3 regions of the Streptomyces sp. NPDC044106 genome follow, and region 1 is predicted to be linked to each of the others. Evidence: riboswitches for the same ligand, from Rfam matches in the RefSeq annotation. Region 1 holds a riboswitch; each other region holds the start of a gene.
What was found. Region 1 has a riboswitch for S-adenosylmethionine ahead of AC07DI_RS22275 (aminotransferase class V-fold PLP-dependent enzyme). Riboswitches for the same ligand answer to the same signal wherever they lie in the genome.

Region 1 (7,583 bases):
GAGAGCGAGCCGAGCAGCCGCAGCCGCTGCTTCTCCAGGGGCATGGTCGGATAGCCGGTCTTGGTGACGTTGTAGCCGTCGACGACCAGGTGCGCCTGCGGCAGCGCGAGCAGCTGGTCCAAAATGGCCGGATCGTTCTCCGAGAGCGCGCGGGCGGCGATGTCCTTGGGCGACATCCGTCCCGGCTCGACCGCGTCCACGGTCTCGGCCGGGCGTACGGAGACGGGCGGCAGCGCCAGTTCGCGCCGCAGCCCCTGGGCCGCGTCGAGGACCGTGTCGAGCAGCAGCCGCAGCCGCATGTCCTCGACGCTGCGCCCCTCGCGCGCCGCCCTGCGGCTGGCCTCGAGGGCGGCCTCGGTCTCGCCGAGCCGCGCCTTGAGCCGCCGCGTCTCGCTCTCCGCCGCGGACACCTGGGCCTGCCCCTCGGCGCGGGCCGCCTCGATCTCCGCGGCGGCCTTGCGCAGCGCCGCCTCGCCGCGCTTGACGTCGCTGAGCGCGCCGCGCAGCTTGCGGTGCACCGACTCGGCCTCCTTGCGCGCCGATTCGAGCTCGGCACGCAGCCGTTCGGTCTCCGCCCTGGTCTGGCCGCGGGCCGCCGCCAGCTCCTCGCGCAGCCGCTCGAGCTCGGCCCTGGTTTCGTCGTCCACCCGCTCGGCGTCGGCCCGCTGGGCCTCCTCGCCCGCGGCGGTGACCAGCTTCACCCATCCCGTGGGGCGCAGCACATAGGCGGCGGCCGCCACGTCGAGCGGGTCGGCCGCGGGCGGCGGCGAGCCCGCGTCCAGGGCGGCGGCGAGCTCGGCCTGGGCCTCTCTGAGCCGTTCGCCGATGCGCTGGCGGAAGAGGGTGTCGTTCTCCAGCGCCGCCGCCATCGCGTTGCCGGCGAACTTCGCGCGCCGGGTGGGCGTGAAGCGCGCGTACTGCCGCAGCTGAGGGGGCAATTCGGCCAGGGTGAGGCCGCCGAAGCCGTCCGAGACGATGTGGACGACCCGCCTGCGCACCCCGTCGGGCAGCGGGCGGTCGAGCACCTCAGCGGCGCCGTCGTCCGGCTCCCCGCCTGCGCTCTCCACCATCCGTCACCCCACTAGCTGTGCGGGCCCCGCTCCCTCAGGAGTCGGCGCCCGGCCTGTCCACGAGTTCCACCTGATCCACGGCGTTGCACCATCGGCACCGTACGGACTCGATGGTCTCACTGACCACCTCGCGTTCCTCGACGTTCGACTCTCCGGCCAGGTCGAGATGCACATACTCGACGACCTTCGAGCTGCGGGTCACATCGAAACGCGTGAGATTGCCGCACAGCGTGCAGCGCCACCGCGTGGTGGCGGTCGGCAGAGGAACCGTCATCGTGGCTGTTCGCTTTCTTCGGTGACTTGCGCGGCGACATCTTCGGCGACCGTGGGACCGCGCGGCTTCCTGGGTGCGCGTTGCCCGTAACCCTAAGGCCTGTAAGGGGCGCCGTGCGGCGGCCCGCGGAGCGGCATGGCGGTCTGTGCGGCCGACGTCCGTTACGTCATGCTCTGTCCATGATCCGAACATGGGGTACGAAGGCGGGCCGGCTGCTCGGCGGGCGGACCGCCCCGGTGACGTACGGCCTGATCGCCGTCTGCTGTGTGGTCTTCCTGATCTCCCCGGTGTCCGGGCTCAACCCCGCCTACGGGCGCGGCGACGAGCTGATCGGCGCGCAACAGGTCTACTTCGAGCGATGGGGAGTGGTCCCCGTCGAACTGTTCAGCGGTGCCCCTGACGCCGCTCTCGGCCCGTTCACCGCCCTGTTCGTGCACGGAAGCTGGCTGCATCTGCTCGGGAACATGCTGTTCCTGTACGTCTTCGGGGTCATGGTCGAGGAACGCATGGGCCACCTCCATTACGCGTTCTTCTACGTCTGCTGCGGCTGTCTCGCCCTGCTCGCCTACGCGGCCGCGCACGCGGGCTCCGACCAGACGCTCGTGGGAGCGTCCGGGGCGATCTCCGCCGTCCTCGGTGCCTGCCTCTATCTCTTCCCTCGGGCGCGCGTCACCAGCCTCTTCCCGTTCCTCTTCTTTCTGCCGCTGCGCTTTCCGGCCTGGGTGGTGCTGCCGTTCTGGGTGGCGCTGCAGTGGCTGGCGGCGGGGCAGGGCGGCAAGGGCACCGGCGTGGCCTATCTGGCGCACCTGGTGGGCTTCTCGCTCGGCTTCCTCTACGCGTGGGGGTGGTCGGCCCGGAAGACTAGAGTGAACGGCACAGCACCGGCCACCGAGGGAGACAGCAAGCCGTGATCACCGCGATCGTGCTCATCAAGACCAGCGTGGACCGGATTCCGGAGATCGCCGAGTCGATCGCCGCGCTCGACTCCGTCAGTGAGGTCTTCTCCGTCACCGGCACGTACGACCTGATCGCGATGGTGCGCGTGCCGCGCCACGACGACCTCGCGGACGTCATTCCCGGCCGGATCAGCAAGATCCCCGGAGTCGAGGCGACCGACACGCACGTGGCGTTCCGCACGTACTCCCAGCACGACCTGGAAGCGGCCTTCGCGATCGGCCTCGACTCCTAGGGACCCTCGGGGCCCTTGAGGCCTCCTGGGACTCCTCAGGCGGCGACGCCCGTGTCCGGCACGCAACGTCCGTCCTCGGTGCGGTAGTTCCACCGCGCGCCGTCCGCCACCAGCTCCTTGACGGCGCGTACGAAACGCTCGACGTGCTCGTCGGGGGTACCGGCGCCGAAGCTCACCCGGATGGCGTTCAGCGACTTCTCGCCGGGCGCGGCCTCGGGGGCACCGCACTCGCCGGGCTCGCCGGGCTCGCTGCCGAGCAGGGTGCGCACCAGCGGGTGGGCGCAGAACAGGCCGTCCCGTACGCCGATGCCGTACTCGGCGGAGAGCGCGGCGGCGAAGTGGGAGCTGTTCCAGCCGTCCACGACGAAGGAGATGACGCCCACCCGCGGCGCGTCGTCCCCGAAGAGCGAGAGCACCCGCACGGCCGGCACCTCGGCGAGGCCCTCGCGCACCTTCCTGATCAGGTGCTGCTCGCGCGCGACGAGCTCGTCGAAGCCCGCCTCGGTGAGCGCCTTGCAGGCCGACGCGATCGAGTAGACGCCGATGACGTTGGGCGAACCGGCCTCGTGCCGGGCCGCGGAGTCGTGCCACTCCACATCCACACCGCCGCCTGCTTCCTTGGGGCGTCGCGCCACCTTCCGCGAGGCGCCGCCGCCCGCGAGGTACGGCTCGGCGGCGCGCAGCCAGTCGGAGCGGCCCGCGAGAACGCCCGAACCGAACGGCGCGTACAGCTTGTGGCCGGAGAACGCGACCCAGTCGACGTCCAACTCCTCGATGGAGACCGGGTGGTGGGGCGCGAGCTGGGCGGCGTCGAGGACGATGCGGGCACCGTGCGCGTGCGCGGCGGCGGCCAGCTCACGCACCGGCCACAGCTCGCCGGTGACGTTCGATGCGCCGGTGACGCACACCAGGGCGGGCCCGTAGGGGTCGCGGTCGGCGAGGGCTCGTTCCAGGGTGTGCACGGCCTCGTCGGGGGTGCGCGGCGCGTTGAGGTAGGTGACGCGGGCGTCCCGCCACGGAAGCAGCGAGGCGTGGTGCTCGGTCTCGAAGACGAAGACCTGGCAGTCCGCGGGCAGGGCGGCGGCGAGCAGGTTCAGCGAGTCGGTGGTGGAGCGCGTGAAGACGACCTGGTCGTCCTCGCGGCAGCCGAGGAACTCGGCGACGGTCCTGCGGGAGTTCTCGAAGAGGTCGGTGGAGAGCTGCGAGAGGTAGCCGGCCCCGCGGTGCACGCTGCCGTAGTACGGCGCGTACGCGGCCACGTCGTCCCACACGCGCTGCAGTGCCGGGGCGCTCGCCGCGTAGTCCAGCGCGGCGTAGCTCACCTCGCCGCCGGTGACCAGCGGAACGGTGACGTCCCTGCCGAGGACGGCCAGCGGGGCGCAGACGGACGAGTCGGTGGCAACGGCGGAAACAGACATGGCGAACTCCCGTGAGACGCAGGCGAGATCACCGCGCCGGAATCACGTCGACGGCGCGGGAGAAAAGTGCAGAAGGGTGTGCGGAGGCGGGGCGTAGAAGCCCTGTCACATTCGCTTGCTCACGAGACTGCTCCCTTGAGGACCAGGACCCCAGGGCGTGCAGGGGTCCGCGCTTGCCATACGCCTTGCTGCGTACGACCTGGTCTTCACCCGGGGCACCCCGCCACGGACGGAGGGTTGCCGGACAGCGGGCCGGGGCCGTAGTCGCTGTCACTCATGACCTGTGCAGCATCCTGCCACACGATCTTCGGCGCGCAAGGCGCAGTCCAGAATCCGGACTGCGCCCTGCGTCACATCGAGGGGTGCGAAGAGGGGTGCTCAGCGGTTGCTGGCGGACACCCAGCGCTCAAGGGCTCGCTTCGCGGCGCCCGAGTCGATCGACCGCGCCGCCTTCGCCATGCCGGCCCGGATCTGCTCCACGAGCGGCTCGTCGGTCGGGCTGAGGGCGACGAGCGCCGCCGCGGAGTTCAGCACCACCGCGTCCCGCACCGGCCCGCTCTCGCCGTCCAGGAGCCGCAGCGCGACCTCCGCGTTGTACGAGGCGTCGGCGCCCCGCAGCGCCTCGACGGGCACGAGGTCGATCCCGACGTCGCGGGGGTCGAAGGCCTCCTCGCGCACGGCGCCGTCCCGCACCGTCCAGACCCGGGAGGTCGACGTCGTCGTCAGCTCGTCGAGTCCGTCGTCGCCGCGGAAGACGAGGGAGGAGTTACCCCGTTCGGCGAAGACCCCGGCCACGATGGGCGCCATCCGGGGGTCGGCGACCCCGACCGCCTGGGCCCGCACCTTGGCCGGGTTGGTCAGCGGGCCGAGGAGGTTGAAGACGGTCCTGATCCCCAGCTGGCTGCGCGCGGCGCCCGCGTGCCGCAGCGCGGGGTGGAACTTCACGGCGAAGCAGAACGTGATGCCCGCCTCGTCCGCGACCTCGACCACCCGGCGGGGCGTGAGGTCGAGGTTGACGCCGAGCTTCTCCAGGACGTCGGAGGCGCCGGACGCGCTGGAGGCGGCGCGGTTGCCGTGCTTGACGACCTTGGCGCCCGCTCCCGCGACGACGATCGCGGACATGGTGGAGATGTTGACGGTCTTGGCCCCGTCGCCGCCCGTGCCCACGATGTCGACGCTCGGGCCCGGCACGTCGATGACGTTGGCGTGCGCGTACATGGCGCGTACGAGACCGGAGATCTCCGCGACCGTCTCACCCTTGGCCCGCAGCGCGATCACGAAGCCCGCGATCTGCGCGTCGGTGGCCTCGCCGCGCATGATGCGGTCCATCGCCCACGCGGTGTCGTCGGCGCTCTGGTCCCGTCCTTCGAGCAGACCGTTCAGCACGTCGGGCCAGGAACGGGCCGCCGCGGTGTCGCCTCCTGCGGGGGTCACAGCGTTCATAGCCGCTCCTGGTGTGAGTGTGCGTGTGAGGACCACCCTATCCAGCCCCGGGACGGCGAAGAGCCCCGTCCAGAGACTGGACGGGGCTCCTGCCGTGGCGACCATGGGAGGTCAGAGCTTCAGAGCTCGCGGTTGATCAGTGGTGGCCGTGGCCGCTCGTGATCTCCTTGTACTCGTCGGCGGTGGGCTTGGGGATCTGGTTGTGCTCCCCGTAGTAGCCCTTGGAGAGCTTCGCCCGGAGCTTCTGCGAACCGGACAGCTTGCGCTCGACACCGTTCTCGTCGACCGACGGGCCGATCTCGACCGGCTGGTACTGCTCGTGCGCGGTGAGGGTGTGCAGCTGGTCCTGGCTGAGCGGCTCGTGGACCTCGATGAACTCACCGTGCGGCAGCCGCTTGATGAGACCCGACTCGCGGCCGTGCAGCACCTTGTCCTTGTCGCGCCGCTGCAGACCCAGGCAGATCCGCTTGGTGACGATGAAGGCGATGACCGGTCCGGCGAAGAAGGCGATCCGGACGAACCAGGTGATCGCGTTCAGCGACAGGTGGAAGTGGGTCGCCCACAGGTCGTTGCCGCCACCGACGAGCATGACCATGTACGCGGTGATCCACGCGACACCGAAGGCCGTACGGGTCGGGGCGTTGCGCGGGCGGTCCAGGATGTGGTGCTCGCGCTTGTCGCCGGTGACCCAGGACTCGATGAACGGGTAGACCGCGATGGCCACGAGGACCAGCGGGAAGACCACGACCAGCGGGATGAACACACCGAGGACCAGCGTGTGGCCCCAGAGGTTGATCTCCCAGCCCGGCATCACACGGATCAGACCCTCGGCGAAGCCCATGTACCAGTCGGGCTGGGCGCCGGTGGACACCTGGTCCGGGCGGTACGGGCCGATGGCCCAGATCGGGTTGATCGAGGCGATCGCCGCGATGACCGCGATGACACCGAAGACCAGGAAGAAGAAGCCTCCGGCCTTGGCCATGTAGACCGGGAGCAGCGGCATGCCGACGACGTTCTTGTTGGACTTGCCGGGGCCCGCGAACTGCGTGTGCTTGTGGTAGAAGACCAGGATCAGGTGCGCCACCACGAGGCCGAGCATGATGCCCGGCAGCAGCAGGATGTGGACCGAGTAGAACCGGGCCACGAAGTCGCCGCCGGGGAACTCGCCGCCGAACAGGAACATCGACAGGTACGTGCCGACGATCGGCACGCCCAGGATGGCGCCCTGCATGAAGCGGACACCGGTGCCGGAGAGCAGGTCGTCCGGGAGCGAGTAGCCGGTGAAACCGGTGAACATGCCGAGGACGAACAGCAGGAAGCCGAACAGCCAGTTGACCTCGCGCGGCTTGCGGAACGCGCCCGTGAAGAACACGCGCATCATGTGCACGAACATGCCGGCGAGGAAGATCAGCGCCGCCCAGTGGTGGATCTGCCGGATCAGCAGACCACCGCGCACATCGAAGGAGATGTGCATGGTCGAGTTGAACGCCTCCGACATCAGCTGTCCCTGCATCGGGATGTAGCTGCCGGAGTACTCCACCTCGTTCATCGACGGGTGGAAGAACAGCGTCAGGTACACACCCGTGAGGATGATGATGATGAAGCTGTAGAGGCAGATCTCACCGAGCATGAAGGACCAGTGGTCCGGGAAGATCTTGCGCATGTTGGCCTTGGCCAGGGAGTAGATCCCCAGCCGGCCGTCGGCCCAGTCCGCGACCCGCTCACCGGCGGGTGCTTGCTGCCGCTTGTCGTTCGAGGAAGTGGTGGTGGTGCTCATCCGCGCTCCCAGAAGGCCGGACCGACGGGCTCTTCGAAGTCGCCGAGCGCCTCGAGGTAGCCCTCTTCGTTCACGCCGATGCGCAGCTGCGGCAGGGCGTGACCGGCCGGGCCGAAGATCACTCGGGCACCGTCGGAGAGATCGAAGGTGGACTGGTGGCACGGGCAGAGGACGTGGTGCGTCTGCTGCTCGTACAGGGAGATCGGGCAGCCCACGTGGGTGCAGATCTTGGAGTACGCCACGATGCCTTCGTGCGACCACTCCAGCTCGCGCTTGTCCTTGATGTTGTCCGGCTGGATCCGGACGATCATCAGGGCGGCCTTGGCGATCTGGGTCTGGAAGTCGTGGTCGTGCTCCGACATGCCCTCGGGCATGGCGAAGGTCAGCGAACCGACCTGCACGTCCGAGGGAC
Region 2 (7,583 bases), on a different contig from region 1:
GTGCCGGACCACCACCAGTCGGCCTCGTTCGTCTTCGGCGAGTTCGTGAACGACACGGGCTGGGACAACCCGCTCTACGTGACGGCGATCGGCCTGCTCCTCGCCCAGTACACCTTCTGCGGATACGACGCGTCCGCCCACCTGTCCGAGGAGACCTCCAACGCCTCGGTCACCGCGGCGCGCGGCATCGTGCGCGCCATCTGGGCGTCGTGGCTCGCCGGTTTCGTCCTGCTCGCCGGGCTGACCTTCGCCATCCAGGACTACGTGGGCGCCCAGGAGAGCGCCACCGGTGTACCGCCCGCCCAGATCATGATCGACGCGATCGGCGAGTCCGGCGCGACGGCGCTGCTGCTCATCGTGATCGTGGCGCAGCTGTTCTGCGGCAACGCCGAGACCGCCGCGGCCAGCCGCATGGTGTTCGCGTTCAGCCGCGACAACGCGCTGCCCGGCTCCGCGCTGTGGCGCAAGGTCAGCTCCCGCACGCAGGTCCCGGTGCCCGCGGTGTGGCTCTCGGTGGGCCTGGCGGCGGTCATCGCCCTGCCCTCCCTGTACTCGACGACCGCGTACACGGCGGTCACCGCCATCAACGTCATCGGCATCACCCCCGCGTACGCCATCCCGATCTTCCTGCGCCTTCGCGCGGGCGACCGCTTCCGGCCCGGCCCCTGGAACCTGGGCCGCTGGAGCAAGCCGGTCGGCTGGATCGCGGTACTCTGGGTGGTGTTCGTGACGGTGCTGTTCTGCCTGCCCCAGTCCTCGCCTGTGACGGTCGACTCGATGAACTACGCCTCGATCGCGCTGGCCGTGGTGCTGCTCCTGGCCACCGTGTGGTGGTTCGTGGCACGCCGCTCCTACAGCACCCCGCAGGCGTACGGATCGGACCGCGAGCAGGCGGAGGTCGCGGAGAACATCGTCTGAGAAGGAGGGGGCCCGGTCGACCCGGGCCCCAATCCCCCTACACCGGTCGGTCGTCGAGGATCTTGTGGAAGAGCCGGTGGTCACGCCAGGCGCCATTGATGTGCAGGTAGCCCGGCGCCATCCCGTACTCCACGAAACCGCACTTCGCCAGCACGCGCTGCGACGCCGTGTTGTCGAGGAGGGTGCACGCCTCCACGCGGTGCAGGCCGAACTCGCCGCCCGCTGCCGCGCAGACGTACCGCACGGCGGCGGAGGCGAGGCCGCGGCCCACGTGTTCGGCGTCGATCCAGTAGCCGAGGCTGCCCCTGCGCGCCGGGCCCAGCACGATGTTCGTCAGCTCGGTGTGACCGACGATCTCCCCGTCGCTCTCGAGGACCCAGTGCGCGGACCGGCCCGCGCGGCACTCCTCCAACTGGCTCCCGATCCGCTCCGCCTGCCCCTCCGTGGTGTCGAAGGAGGCGGGCCTCACCGGCTCCCAGGGGCTGAGGTGGGCACGGTTGCGGCGACGGGCCCCGGCGAGTCGCGCCGCGTCGTCGAGCGTGAGGGGCCGGATGAGGACGCCCTGAGCGAGGGCGGCGGAACCAGTGATCATGCCCGCAGCGTACGAGAGTCCGATCCGTCCCCGGCAGTCGTCGGGCGAGGTCAGCGCCCGCCCGCCACCCGCAGGACCGTGCCGGTCGCGTACGACGCGTCGTCCGAGAGCAGCCAGGACACGGCCCCGGCGACTTCCGAGGGCTGACCGGAGCGGCCCAGCGGGATGCCCGCCGCGAGTTTCGCGGGGCGCTCGGGGTCGGTGTGGAACTCGGTCCAGATGACGCCGGGGGCGACGGCGTTGACGCGGATGCCGTCGGTCGCGACCTCCTTGGACAGGCCGACCGTCAGCGTGTCGACGGCGCCCTTGGCGGCCGCGTAGTGCACGTACTCACCGGGGCCGCCGAGGGTGGCCGCGGCGGACGAGATGTTCACGATGGCTCCGCCGCCGTGGGCCCGCATGTCCCGCACCGCGCGCCGGGCGCAGAGCAGGTAGCCGAGGACGTTGACCTCCAGCGCCCGCCGCATGCCCTCGGCGTCGGCGTCGGCGAGCGGGCCGACGGGACCGCCCACACCGGCGTTGTTGACGAGTCCGGTGACCGGGCCGAGTTCGGCGGCGGCGGTGTCGAAGAGGCGGTCGACGTCGCTCTCGTCGGCGGTGTCGACCTGGACGGTGACGCAGCGGCGGCCGGCCGCGCGGACCGTCGCCGCGACCTCGTCGGCGGCCGTGGCGTTCGAGCGGTAGCCGATGACGACGTCGTGGCCGTCCTCGGCGAGACGGGCGCTGACAGCCGCGCCGATACCGCGGCTGCCGCCGGTGACGACGGTGACGGGCTGGTGCTGCACAGGGGACCTCCGGCTCTGGGTGGCTGACTGTCGCGCCGCCCGGACGCGGGGGTCGCCCGCGTCCGGATCACGCCGTCATCCTATGAAGCGGTGCTCCTGACCGGCCGGGAGGGCCGGGTCGAGGCGGATCAGGGTGGCGCGGCCCGCGCCGCGCCGCAGCCGCAGGACATTGTGGCCCGGCACCCACTGGACGACGCCGTGATGTGCGCGCAGCTGGGCCCGCAGCCGTTCCGGGTCGGGCGTGCGCAGCGCGGCCGGGGCGCCGAGGGTCGGGCCGAGGACGTGCAGCGGGATCAGTCCGTCGTCGCGTACGTCGTAGGAGGAGAGCAGTACGTCGACCTGCCGTGCGGGAGAGGCGGGGGCTTGGTGCGAGTGCGTCATGGTGCGCCTTCCGGAGTCGTGGACCCCGGGTGTCGCCGACCCCGGTGATCCGCCGTTCCCCGCGCACGTCGCGCGGGGCGGGTCGTCACCCGGGGCACCCGCGACGGAAGCGGGGTGCCGTCCAGCGAGCCGGGGCTTGACGCTGGAACTCATGACCCGCACCGACCGTAACACGCCCTTCCGGCGGCCCGCCCGGGGTTTCCGACGACCCCGAGCAGGCTCACCGCGGGCGGACCTACCGCGCCTGGGCGGGAGTGACCGCGTCCTCCGGAGCCGCCTTCTCCGCGGGCAGGCTGTCCATGAACGAGCTCACCGAGAAGACCGCGTTGCCGGGGCCCGCCGGGCCGTAACCGGGCGGCGACGTCAGGCCGTTGGCCTCCATCGTCGCGCGGTAGGCCTCAAGGAGGCGGACGTGGTACTCCAGCGGCGCGCCCTGCGGATTCGCCTTGCCCAGCGGCGTCGTCGGCTCCGGGCACCACGTGGTGAAGCGGGGCGTGATGCCGCGCGACATGAAGTACTGCAACCCCTCGACGGTCGAGTCGATGGCCTCGTCGACGGTCTTGAAGCCAAACGGTTCTGCCATCTCCACGCCCGCCACGAAGTTCGGGATGACGTTGCGCGGCCCGAACACCTCGGCGGAGTCCAGGATGCGGCGGTGCCACTCGTCGCGCCCGACGTAGCGCTCCTTGCCGGGGCAGTACCGCTCGAACAGGTACGGGTCCCACACCTCGTAGTTGGGGTGGTAGATCCGCACGCCGTAGTCGTGGAAGCGCTGCACGTCCGCCTTGGGCAGCGCCTGCGCGACGACCTTGCCGATCCAGCGGCCGGGGAAGCGCTCCTCGATGGCCTTCGCGTACTGACCGTAGAAGTCGGCCTCGTCCTTGCCCTGGAGCTGCGTGGTGATGGCGCCGCCGGTGAGCGTGTACGCGGTGGAGGACTTGTTCGTGTCGTACTTGTCGATGATGGCGAGGGCTTCGAGGACCTCGTCCATCGGCTTCACGCCGGTGTAGGGGCGGCCCGCCGCCTTCTGCTGGCGCCAGTTGTGGTTGATGTCGCAGTACTGGCACTCCTCCTTGGCGCCGAAGTACTGGCAGACCCGGAAGACCGTCAGGTAGATCAGGTAGCCCCACTGGATGGTGGGTGCCACCTCCATCACGGACTTGCCGTTCTCCAGCGTGTGCCGGTAGTAGTCCGGCATCGGCGGCAGGCCGACGTCGGAGATCCGCACGCCGTCCAGGTAGAGGCCGAGGACGCCGTGGTCGTCGGCGGCGACGCGGTAGGGCGAGCCGGGGTTCACGCGCACCGAGACGACGGTGCGGCGCAGCTCGTAGGGGCCGCCGGTGAGGACGATCTCCTCCGGCGGGCGGCGCAGCGCGGCGGCGCCGAGCTCGGGCAGCGTGCCGTGGTCGAAGGAGAAGATGAAGTACGACTTCGGCTTGACGTCACCGCCTTCGTTGTCGCTGAGCGCCGACTCGTCGAAGGCGATGCCGCCGCGCAGCAGATCCTCCTTGATGACGGCTTCCCGCGGCACGTGCGGGAACCGCTCCATGAGTGACTCGATGAGCTCGGTACGGCTCTCGCTGCGGCTTGGCATGGGCCGGGCACCTCGGATCCTGTCGATCGATCTGTTCCGTCCACGCTAATACCCGGCCGATCCGTTCCGGATCCGACTCCGGTCGCAGCGTGCCTCCGCCGCAGGTCTATCCTGCGGAGCCGGGTACGATTCCCGGCATGCCTCCCGCCGATCCGTACATACCCGCCCCGAAGTGCGGAAACGGGACGCGCGACGCTGCCGTGCAGACTAGAATGAACACTCCCGAAGCGGGCAGCGGGCAGCGGGCAGCGGGCAGCGGGCAGCGGGCAGCGGGCAGCGGGCAGCGGGTCCCGTCCCGTCGTGGCTCCGTCCGGCGGTGAGAAGCGCGTCCTGTTCGCCGCCCGGTCGGCGACCGCCCTGCACCGGCTCCTCGACGTCCTGCCGGTCTTCGCGGGCGACGAGCGCGTCCGCCGCCGCTTCACCCTGGTCCCCGGCTCCGACTTCGGCGCCGACGCCCTCTCGGCGGTCGAGCGGGCCGGCGGGCGCACCCTCCCCTGGGCCGAGGCCCTGGCCCAGTCCCACGACCTGATCCTGACCGCCAGCCCCAAGGGCGGTCTCGCCGGGCTGCGCGGACCGCGCGTCCTGCTGCCGCACGGCGCCGGCTACAACAAGGCCCTGCCCGCGCGGCCCGGCTCCGGCGACTCCGCCTCCGGCATGGACCCGGCACTCCTGATGGCCGACGGGCGCCCGCTGGCCCGCCTGCACGCGCTGGCCCACCCCTCCCAGGCGGCCCGCCTCGCCGCCGAGTGCCCTCCGGCTGCCGCACGCGCGACCGTCACCGGCGACCCCACCCTCGACCGCGTCCTCGCCTCCCTGCCACGGCGCGAGCGCTACCGGAGCGCCCTGCGCACCGGCGGCCGCAAGCTGGTCGTCCTCACCTCCACCTGGGGCGATCACTCCCTGATCCGCCGCCACCCCCGCCTCCCCGCCCGTCTGGCGGCCGAGCTTCCGCACGACACGTACCAGCTGGGCCTCGTCCTGCACCCCAACGAGCACAGCAGGACAGGAGCGTTCGACCTCGCGCAGGATCTCGCGCCCGCCCTCGACGCGGGCCTGGTCGTGGCCCGCCCGTACGAGGAGTGGGCCGCGCTGCTCGTCGCCGCCGACGTCATCGTCACGGACCACGGCTCTGCGGCGCTGTACGCGGCGGCGGCCCGTGATCTGCCGATGGCCGCCGTGGGCGACGGTGGCGGGGAGCTGATCCCGGGCACCCCGATGGCCGAGCTCCTCGCGCACATTCCGGTGCTGGGTTCGGTGGAGCAGCCGACCACGGCCGACCTGGAGCGTGCTGTCGAGGGCCACAGGCCCGGCGTCCCTGCCTCCGTCGCGGGGCAGGCGTTCGCCGAGCGCGGCAACGCCGTACGCAGGCTGCGCGAGGAGATGTACCGGATTCTCGGCCTGACCCCGCCGGCCGATCCGCCCGAGCCGCATCCGTTGCCCGATCCGGCACGCCCCGGCCGGGGCCCCGCCGCCTTCGCCGTGCGGGTGGAGCGGCGGGGGCCGCACGTGTGCGTCGAGCGGCGGCCCGCACGGTCCGACGCCCCCGCGCATCATCTGGCCGTCGAGGCGGACCGGGCTTCGGGCACCCAACTGCAGAGCGCCGGGCTCCTGTTCCGCCGTTCCGGCCCCTCCCCCGAACGCGCCGCGCGGGGCGAGGCCTGGACGGTCGACGGGTGGACGCGTCACGTGCTCGCCGAGCAGGCCGGGCCGCGCACGGTCGCCGTCGCGCTGAGCGCCTCGTACTGCCTGGTGCGCAGGACCGGCGGCGTGCTCCTGTCCGTGCGCGTCGAACCGCACCTGGCCGCGGACGGCCGGGTGCTGCGCGCCGATCCCGCGGCCGTACTGTCCGGCGTGCACGCCTGGCTCGTGGAGGAAGGACGCGATGTGCCTGTGCCCGCACAGGGGGTGACCGTCTTCTGCGCCGTCGCGGACCGCGTGCACCGTGCGACGCTCACCCCGGCCACTCCGGACGAGGGCCGGCAGGAGCTTTAGACCCTCAGCTGCGTCAGAGGCCCCGCTGCCTCGATCCGGGGGCCGGTCAGGCCAGGCCGCCGCCCCGCTCCCGTACGTCCCGCGCCGCACACCGGAACTCCGCCGCTCCCGCCGCGTCCCCGCACTCCTCGGCCAGCTCCGCCAGCGCGTCGAGGACCCGCAGCTCCTCGCGGGCGGACTCGTCGAGGCGGGCCTGCTCCAGCGCCTCGGCGTAGAGCGCCCTGGCCTCGCTCCGGCGCCCGAGGCGTCGCAGCACCCGGGCGAGCGCGAAGCCGGTCCTGGCGACGAGCCGGGCGCGCCCCAGCTCCTCGGCTCGCGCGTGGGCGTCGGTCAACAGCCCTGCGGCGAGGTCGAGTTCACCCAACTCCGTGTGGGCCTTGCCGAGCAGGTAGGTCTGGAGCATGGCCCCGTAGGCGTTGCCGATCTCCGTGTGGATGCGCCCGGACGCCTCGAAGTCGGCCGCCGCCGACGCCCACTGGCCGCGGGCCGAGCCGAGCAGTCCCCGGAACTCGACGACCGAGGCGCGCAGCTTCTTGTTCCCGGGCTCGTCCCCGAGCGTCTCGGCGGCCGCCGCCGCGAGCCGCAGTTCTGTCTCGGCGTCGTCGTGGCGCCCCTGCTCCCACAGCGGGCGCGCGAGCTGGCAGCGCATGCGGACCAGCGCGGCGAGCGGGCGTCCCGCGCGCAGTGCCGCGTCGCGTCCGGTGCTGAACGTCTCGATGACCTGCGTGAGGCGGGGGTGGTCGAGGTAGTGCGTCCACAGGGGTTCGCACAGGGCCCAGGCCTCGTCGTCGAGGCCGCGCGCGTGGGCGACGCGGACGCAGTCGTGCAGGGCGAGCCGTTCGGCCTCCAGCCAGTGCAGGGCCTTCGCCTTCCGCCGCTTCTCGCCGTCGGTGGGGGTGATCCCGAAGTCCGTGTCGGGGGTGTCCGGGAGCGCCGGGACCGGTGCGGCGAAGGTCATGCGGGTTCCGGCGCGGAGCAGGTCCGCGCGCTGCGCCTGGCGGAGGTACCAGCGGATGACGCGTCGCCTCGCCTCGTCCGCCGCGCGGCCACCGTCGTCCCGGCGCGCCCGGTCCGCGCGGCGCACGGCGTGCGCGCGCAGCAGATCGTGCAGGCGCAGCCGTCCGTCGTGCCCGCGGGCCAGGAGGCTCGCCCGCACCAGCTCGTCGAGGGCGTCCTCGGCCTCGTCCTCTCCCCTGCCGAGCAGCGCGGTGACCGCTTGGGGGTCGATCCAGGGCCCGGGGTGCTCGACGAGCAGGCGGTAGAGCGTGGCGGCGCCGGGGGTGAGGTCCTGGTACGCGGCGTCCCATACGGCCTCCACGGT
Region 3 (7,583 bases), on a different contig from region 1:
GTCCATGTCACCGCCCGGCATGCCGCCGCCGGCCGGGGCAGCGCCCGCCTTCTCCGGCTTGTCGGCGATGACGGCCTCGGTGGTGAGGAACAGCGCGGCGATGGAGGCGGCGTTCTGCAGGGCAGAGCGCGTCACCTTCGCCGGGTCGAGGATGCCCTCGGCGATCATGTCGACGTACTCACCGGTCGCGGCGTTCAGGCCGTGGCCGACGGTCAGGTTGCGCACCTTCTCGACGACGACGCCACCCTCGAGACCGCCGTTGACGGCGATCTGCTTGAGCGGGGCCTCCAGGGCGAGCTTCACGGCGTTGGCGCCGGTCGCCTCGTCACCCTGCAGGTCCAGCTTCTCGAAGACCGAAGTGGCCTGGAGGAGGGCGACGCCACCACCGGCGACGATGCCCTCTTCGACGGCCGCCTTCGCGTTGCGGACGGCGTCCTCGATGCGGTGCTTGCGCTCCTTGAGCTCGACCTCGGTCGCGGCACCGGCCTTGATGACCGCAACACCGCCGGCGAGCTTCGCCAGGCGCTCCTGCAGCTTCTCGCGGTCGTAGTCGCTGTCCGAGTTCTCGATCTCGGCGCGGATCTGGTTGACGCGCCCCTGGACCTGGTCGCTCTCACCGGAGCCGTCGACGATGGTCGTCTCGTCCTTGGTGATGACGACCTTGCGGGCGCGGCCGAGCAGGTCGAGACCGGCGTTCTCCAGCTTGAGGCCGACCTCCTCGGAGATGACGGTGCCACCGGTGAGGATGGCGATGTCGCCGAGCATGGCCTTGCGGCGGTCACCGAAGCCCGGGGCCTTGACGGCGACGGACTTGAAGGTGCCACGGATCTTGTTGACGACCAGGGTCGACAGGGCCTCGCCCTCGACGTCCTCGGCGATGATCAGCAGCGGCTTGCCGGACTGCATGACCTTCTCGAGGAGCGGAAGGAGGTCCTTCACGTTCGAGATCTTGGAGTTGACGATCAGGATGTACGGGTCGTCGAGCGACGCCTCCATACGCTCCATGTCGGTGGCGAAGTACGCCGAGATGTAGCCCTTGTCGAAACGCATGCCCTCGGTGAGCTCAAGCTCCAGACCGAAGGTCTGCGACTCCTCGACGGTGATGACGCCTTCCTTGCCGACCTTGTCCATCGCCTCGGCGATGAGCTCGCCGATCTGGGTGTCGGCGGCGGAGATGGAGGCCGTCGAAGCGATCTGCTCCTTGGTCTCCACGTCCTTGGCCTGCTCGAGCAGGGCGCCGGAGACAGCCTCGACGGCCTTCTCGATGCCGCGCTTGAGGGCCATCGGGTTGGCGCCGGCGGCCACGTTGCGCAGACCCTCGCGCACCAGGGCCTGGGCCAGGACGGTCGCGGTCGTCGTGCCGTCACCGGCGACGTCGTCCGTCTTCTTCGCGACCTCCTTGACCAGCTCGGCGCCGATCTTCTCGTACGGGTCCTCGAGCTCGATCTCCTTGGCGATGGAAACACCATCGTTGGTGATCGTGGGGGCGCCCCACTTCTTCTCGAGGACGACGTTGCGACCCTTGGGGCCCAGGGTCACCTTGACGGCGTCGGCGAGCTGGTTCATGCCGCGCTCGAGGCCGCGCCGTGCCTCCTCGTCGAACGCGATGATCTTGGCCATGTGAAGTGGTCCTCCCGGACGGGGTGGAAACGCAAACGGATCGTGCCCGCGCCCGCGACGGACGGCCTGCGTGCCGTGTGGTTCCTTGCCCCACGCGGCTCGCGGGCCTCGCTGACCCGACCCAAGTTCTGTCACTCTCACTCGTAGAGTGCTAAGCCCAATGATTAGCACTCGACCCCTGCGAGTGCAAGCGCCTCTCAAGGATCCCCGCCCCGCCGCCGGGCGCGCGCCGGGCGCGCCCCGCACACACGAGGGGCCCGTACCCCTGTTGGGATACGAGCCCCTCGCGATGCTTGCTTCGGTGGTCGGTCGCGCCGAGCTAGACGGCGAGCTTGACCATGTCCGCCTGCGGACCCTTCTGGCCCTGCGAGATCTCGAACTCGACTCGCTGACCTTCTTCAAGGGTGCGGTACCCGTCCATCTGGATCGCGCTGTAGTGGACGAAAACATCCGCACCACCGTCGACCGCGATGAAGCCGTACCCCTTCTCCGCGTTGAACCACTTGACGGTGCCCTGAGCCATGCCTAACTCCCCTATTACTGGCCCTTGCACAGGACCGCACTTCGCGGACCCGGGTCAGACCTCACCCCCCAATGCCTGGGGGTGTGCGCCGGAACGCGTCGACCGCCGCTGAATGTATCTGTCCAACTGCCGTCTGCAACAGGTCAATCGGACGAGAATTCTGGGCACGCCCGAACGGTAATATGCGGAGAATTCGCCAGGATTCAGGGCAAGTCGGGCCATACGAAAGCCGCATAAGGTTCACATGGGCAGCGCTCTTTGGCTACTTCTTGTCGGCCCGGGCCGACTTCGTATATGCACACGGCATTAACGGCGAAGCACTCTTCCCAACTGTACCGCGCTCAACCATGCAGAATTGCCCCCTCCGTTTCTCGGCGGAGAGGGCAATTCGGGTTACGCAGGCTTCTTGCGGAAAAGGATCAGCCGCCGGCGACGGCCGGAATGATCGAGACGCCCGCGCCGTCCGGGGTGGCCGTCTCCAGGCCCTGTTCAAAGCGGACGTCGTCGTCGTTGACGTACACGTTCACGAAGCGGCGCAGCTTGCCCTGGTCGTCCAGGACGCGGGCCGCGATGCCGCTGTGCTTCTTCTCCAGATCGGCGATGACCTCCCCGAGATTCGCCCCCTCGGCGGCAACCTCGGCCTGCCCGCCGGTGTAGGTACGAAGGATGGTGGGGATACGGACGTTGACGCTCATGGGTTCACCTCAGAAGTACGGGGGCGGGGCGCCCCTGGAAGGGGCGCGGGGAACTGCGCGAGGACGGACCACGACCGGCGGTCGACGACGCCGATCAGGCCCTACGGCGACTAGCCGGCGAGCCCCGCGGAGCGAAACGCCTCAAGGCTCGGCTTGATCGTGGCGGTGGCCTGCGACGTATCGGCGACCGCGTCAAGCGTCTTGAGGCCATCACCCGTGTTGAGGACCACCGTGGTCAGCGAGGGATCGATGAGGCCCGCCTCGACGAGCTTCTTCGTGACGCCCACCGTCACCCCGCCCGCGGTCTCCGCGAAGATCCCTTCCGTGCGGGCGAGAAGCTTGATCGCGTCGACGACCTGCTCGTCGTTCACGTCCTCCACCGCCCCGCCCGTGCGGCGCGCGATGTCCAGGACGTACGGCCCGTCGGCGGGGTTGCCGATGGCAAGCGACTTGGCGATGGTGTTCGGCTTCTGGGGGCGTACGACATCGTGGCCCGCCTTGAACGCCGCCGACACCGGCGAACAGCCCTCCGCCTGAGCACCGAAGATCTTGTACGGCTTGTCGGCGACGAGGCCGAGCGCGATGAGCTCCTTGAGCCCCTTGTCGATCTTCGTGAGCTGCGATCCCGACGCGATCGGGATGACGAGCTGGTCGGGCAGCTCCCAGCCGAGCTGCTCGCAGATCTCGTACGCGAGGGTCTTGGAACCCTCGCCGTAGTACGGCCGCAGGTTGACGTTGACGAAGCCCCAGCCCTCGCCCAGCGGGTCGCCGATGAGCTCGGAGCAGAAGCGGTTGACGTCGTCGTAGTTGCCCTCGATGCCGACGAGCTCACCGCCGTAGACCGCGGCCATGACGACCTTGCCCTGCTCCAGGTCGTGCGGGATGAAGACGCAGGAGCGGAAGCCGGCGCGGGCGGCGGCGGCGCCGACGGCGCCCGCGAGGTTGCCGGTGGAGGAGCAGGAGAGGGTGGTGAAGCCGAAGGCGCGCGCCGCTTCGAGGGCCTGGGCCACGACGCGGTCCTTGAAGGAGTGCGTGGGGTTGCCGGAGTCGTCCTTGACGAACAACTTGCCCTGCTGGACGCCGAGTTCGGCGGCGAGGTTGTCGGCCTTGACGAGCTTGGTCCAGCCGGGGTTCAGGTTCGGCTTGTCGGCCACGTCGGCGGGGACGGGGAGGAGCGGGGCGTAGCGCCAGATGTTGGCGGGGCCGGCCTCGATCCGCTTGCGCAGGGCTTCCGGGTCGCCGAGGGGCAGGTCGTACGCGACTTCGAGGGGGCCGAAACACTCGACGCAGGCGAAGATCGGACCGAGCGGGAACCTGGTGCCGCATTCCCGGCAGGAGAGGCCCGAGGCGGGACCGAGGTCTACGGGAGAGGTGGTGCTTTCGGTGGCGACGGTCTGCACAGCCATGGAGGCGAGGCCCTTTCTCCTCATCTTCCTCGCGACGCATTTCGCCGCGAGACGGAATTGGCACCTTCCCTAGCCGGGAGCCTCGCGACGATGACGTACGAGACCGACTGGATGGTTGCCGGGGCTTCAACGGGCCGTATCCCTCTGCCCCTCTGGATGAGCGGTATTCGATTGTTGATCTCAACGCCGTGGTGACCCCGGCATGCGATGGTCTCCGGCGTTGTTCAAGACTGTAACCGAAGCCCCGGACCCTTGAGATAGTCGTCCGAACCGCGAGATGGATCACATATGGGAGGACCGCGACCGTGCTGGAAGAGGCCGAGCACTGGCTGAGCAGGCGTTCCTGGTCCGTCGCCGATCGTCCGCTGGACCTTCTGACCGCCGCCAAACGTGCCTCGGGCACCTCGGTGAGTGTCGTGCTGCCCGCGCTCGACGAGGAGGGGACGGTCGGCGAGATCGTCGCCGAGATCCGCCGCGCCCTGATGGAGCGGGCCCCGCTGGTCGACGAGCTCGTGGTGATCGACTCCGGCTCGACGGACCGTACGGCCGAGGTCGCGGCGGCGGCGGGCGCCAAGGTCGTGCACCGCGACGAGATCCTGCCGCGTGTCGCGGCCGTACCCGGCAAGGGCGAGGTGCTGTGGCGCTCGCTGCTCGTGACGAGCGGGGACGTCGTCGCGTTCGTCGACGCGGATCTGCGGGAGTTCTCCGCGGACTTCGTCTCGGGGATAGTGGGCCCGCTGCTCACCGACCCCGACGTGGCCTTCGTGAAGGCGATGTACGACCGTCCGCTGGGCGAGGCCGCGGGCCAGGGCGGCCGGGTGACGGAGCTGATGGCGCGCCCGCTCCTGAACATGCACTGGCCGCGCCTCGCGGGGTTCGTCCAGCCGCTGGGCGGCGAGTACGCGGCGCGCAGGTCGCTCCTCGAGCGGCTGCCGTTCCCCGTCGGGTACGGCGTGGAGCTGGGGCTGCTCGTCGACGCGCTGCACACCGTGGGCCTGGACGCACTCGCGCAGGTCGACGTGGGGGTGCGCAGGCACCGCCATCAGGACGGGCAGGCGCTCGGCCGGATGGCGGCGGCCATCTACCGCACGGCGCAGCTGCGGCTCGCGCGCGGCCATCTCGTACGTCCCGAACTGACGCAGTTCGAGCGGGGCGAGCACGGCTTCGTCCCGCGGACGTACGCGGTCGACACCGAGGAGAGGCCGCCGATGACGGACGTCGCGGAGTACGCGCACCGACGCGTGGCGTGACCGCGGTGGCCGGTGAACCGCCCGGCCCGCATGATCCCGCCCCCACCGGGCACGGAACACATTCCAGCCGGGCGCCACGCGGAGTCCGGTCGTACGTTTGCCCGGCCCCTGGACGGGCTACGTGTTGCCACATGGTCTCCGAGTCCGCATCCACAGCAGCAGCGCAGGTACTGGTCGCGTCCAACCGCGGCCCCGTCTCGTACACCGTCGAGGAGAACGGGGAGCTGAGCGCCAGACGCGGCGGCGGCGGCCTGGTCTCCGGGCTCAGCGCCATCGGCGGCGACGCGGACGCCCTGTGGGTGTGCGCGGCGCTCGGCGACGGCGACCGCGAGGCGGTGCGGCGCGGCGTCGGGGAGCCCGGCGTACGGATGCTGGACATCGACGCGCGGGTCCACGCGGACGCGTACAACGGCATCGCGAACTCGGTGCTGTGGTTCGTCCACCACATGCTCTACCAGACCCCGCTGGAGCCGGCCTTCGGGCCGGAGTTCCGCGCGCAGTGGGCGGCGTACGAGGCGTACAACCGCGCGTTCGCCGAGGCGCTGGCCGCGGAGGCGGCGCCGGGGGCGGCGGTCCTGGTGCAGGACTACCACCTGACGCTGGTGCCGGGCATGCTGCGGGAGCTGCGCGACGACGTGCGCATCGGCCACTTCTCGCACACGCCGTGGGCGCCCGTGGACTACTTCAGGATGCTGCCTGACGACGTGGCGGAGCAGGTGCTGCGCGGGATGCTCGGCGCGGACCGGCTCGGCTTCCTGACCGGGCGGTGGGCCGACGCGTTCACCGAGTGCTGCGTGCGGATCGTCGGCGGGACCTCGGGGACCCGGATCGGGGTGCACGGGCTCGGCGCCGACGCGGACTTCCTGCGGGAGCGCTCGCGGCGGGACGACGTCGAGGAGCGGATGCGGACGCTGCGGGAGCAGGCGGGCGAGCAGGACGGCGAGAACCGGAAGCTGATCGTCCGGGTGGACAGGACGGAGCTGTCCAAGAACATCGTGCGGGGCCTGCTGGCCTACCGCGAGCTGCTCGACACCCACCCCGAGTGGCGCGAGCGCGTCGTGCACGTCGCCTTCGCCTACCCCTCACGGCAGGACCTCTCGGTCTACCGCGACTACACCGCGGAGGTCTCCCGGGTCGCAGAGTCGATCAACTCCGCGTACGGGACGCCCGGCTGGACCCCCGTCCTGCTGCACGTCGACGACGACTTCGCGCGCTCCCTCGCCGCCTACCGCATGGCGGACGTGGCCCTGGTCAACCCCATCCGCGACGGCATGAACCTCGTCGCCAAGGAGGTCCCGGTGGTCTCGGACGAGGGCTGCGCGCTGGTGCTCTCGCGGGAGGCCGGCGCCCACGAGGAGCTGGGCGAGGACGCGATCACGGTCAACCCCTACGACGTGACGGGCACGGCACAGGCCCTGCACACGGCGCTCACCATGGCCCCCGAGGAGCGGGCCGAGCGCACCAAGCGCCTGGCGTCGGCGGCCACGGCGCTGCCGCCGGCCCAGTGGTTCCTGGACCAGCTGCGGGCGCTCACGGGCTGACGCTCGGCCCGCGACCGGACGGCGCTCAGCCGCCGACGGCCGCCGCGATCGACGAGAGCAGCTCCACGACCCCCGCCGGGCCGTCCACCACCAGGTCGGCCCGGCCCGTCAGCTCCTCGACCTCCGCGCTGCCGCTGCACACGAGCAGGCCCGCGACACCGTCCGAGCGGAGCTTCTCCACCGCGCCGAAGGCGGGCAGGTCGCCGAGGTCGTCGCCCGCGTAGAGGACGGACTCGGCCCCCACCTCGCGCAGGTACTCCTCCAGGGCCACGCCCTTGTCCATGCCGGGCGGCCGCAGTTCGAGGACCATCCGGCCCGGCTCGACGATCAAGCCGTGCCGCCCCGCGAGCTCGGCGAGCGGCTCGCGCAGCGTCTCGTAGGCGGCCTGCGGGTCCGCGGCCCGGCGCGTGTGGACCGCGACGGCCCGGCCCTTCTCCTCTATCCAGGTGCCGCGCCAGGCGCCGATCGCGTCGAGGAACCCGGGCAGCTCGGCGCGGACGGCCGCGACGCCGGGGTGCGGTTCGGCGGCGTGCACCGTGCCGGTGACG

Region 2: another riboswitch for S-adenosylmethionine. It lies ahead of AC07DI_RS09625 (hypothetical protein); the one in region 1 lies ahead of AC07DI_RS22275 (aminotransferase class V-fold PLP-dependent enzyme).
Region 3: another riboswitch for S-adenosylmethionine. It lies ahead of thrC (threonine synthase); the one in region 1 lies ahead of AC07DI_RS22275 (aminotransferase class V-fold PLP-dependent enzyme).

Annotation. Positions count from the first base shown of each region.
Region 1 is NZ_JBWKFZ010000011.1:330,828-338,410, forward strand. Features, by position in the region: gene AC07DI_RS22255 (NYN domain-containing protein) at 1-1,070, opposite strand, end outside; gene AC07DI_RS22260 (hypothetical protein) at 1,105-1,344, opposite strand; gene AC07DI_RS22265 (rhomboid family intramembrane serine protease) at 1,524-2,255, shown strand; gene AC07DI_RS22270 (Lrp/AsnC family transcriptional regulator) at 2,252-2,533, shown strand; gene AC07DI_RS22275 (aminotransferase class V-fold PLP-dependent enzyme) at 2,569-3,951, opposite strand; SAM riboswitch class IV at 4,116-4,233, opposite strand; gene trpD (anthranilate phosphoribosyltransferase) at 4,330-5,394, opposite strand; gene qcrB (cytochrome bc1 complex cytochrome b subunit) at 5,531-7,171, opposite strand; gene qcrA (cytochrome bc1 complex Rieske iron-sulfur subunit) at 7,168-7,583, opposite strand, start outside.
Region 2 is NZ_JBWKFZ010000004.1:446,373-453,955, forward strand. Features, by position in the region: gene AC07DI_RS09610 (amino acid permease) at 1-918, shown strand, start outside; gene AC07DI_RS09615 (GNAT family N-acetyltransferase) at 956-1,510, opposite strand; gene AC07DI_RS09620 (SDR family NAD(P)-dependent oxidoreductase) at 1,561-2,295, opposite strand; gene AC07DI_RS09625 (hypothetical protein) at 2,371-2,676, opposite strand; SAM riboswitch class IV at 2,723-2,833, opposite strand; gene AC07DI_RS09630 (radical SAM protein) at 2,912-4,270, opposite strand; gene AC07DI_RS09635 (translation initiation factor 2) at 4,571-6,262, shown strand; gene AC07DI_RS09640 (hypothetical protein) at 6,309-7,583, opposite strand, start outside.
Region 3 is NZ_JBWKFZ010000003.1:486,687-494,269, forward strand. Features, by position in the region: gene groL (chaperonin GroEL) at 1-1,620, opposite strand, end outside; gene AC07DI_RS07315 (cold-shock protein) at 1,940-2,143, opposite strand; gene AC07DI_RS07320 (MoaD/ThiS family protein) at 2,563-2,838, opposite strand; gene thrC (threonine synthase) at 2,949-4,244, opposite strand; SAM riboswitch class I at 4,262-4,407, opposite strand; gene AC07DI_RS07330 (glucosyl-3-phosphoglycerate synthase) at 4,550-5,494, shown strand; gene AC07DI_RS07335 (alpha,alpha-trehalose-phosphate synthase (UDP-forming)) at 5,626-7,035, shown strand; gene otsB (trehalose-phosphatase) at 7,061-7,583, opposite strand, start outside.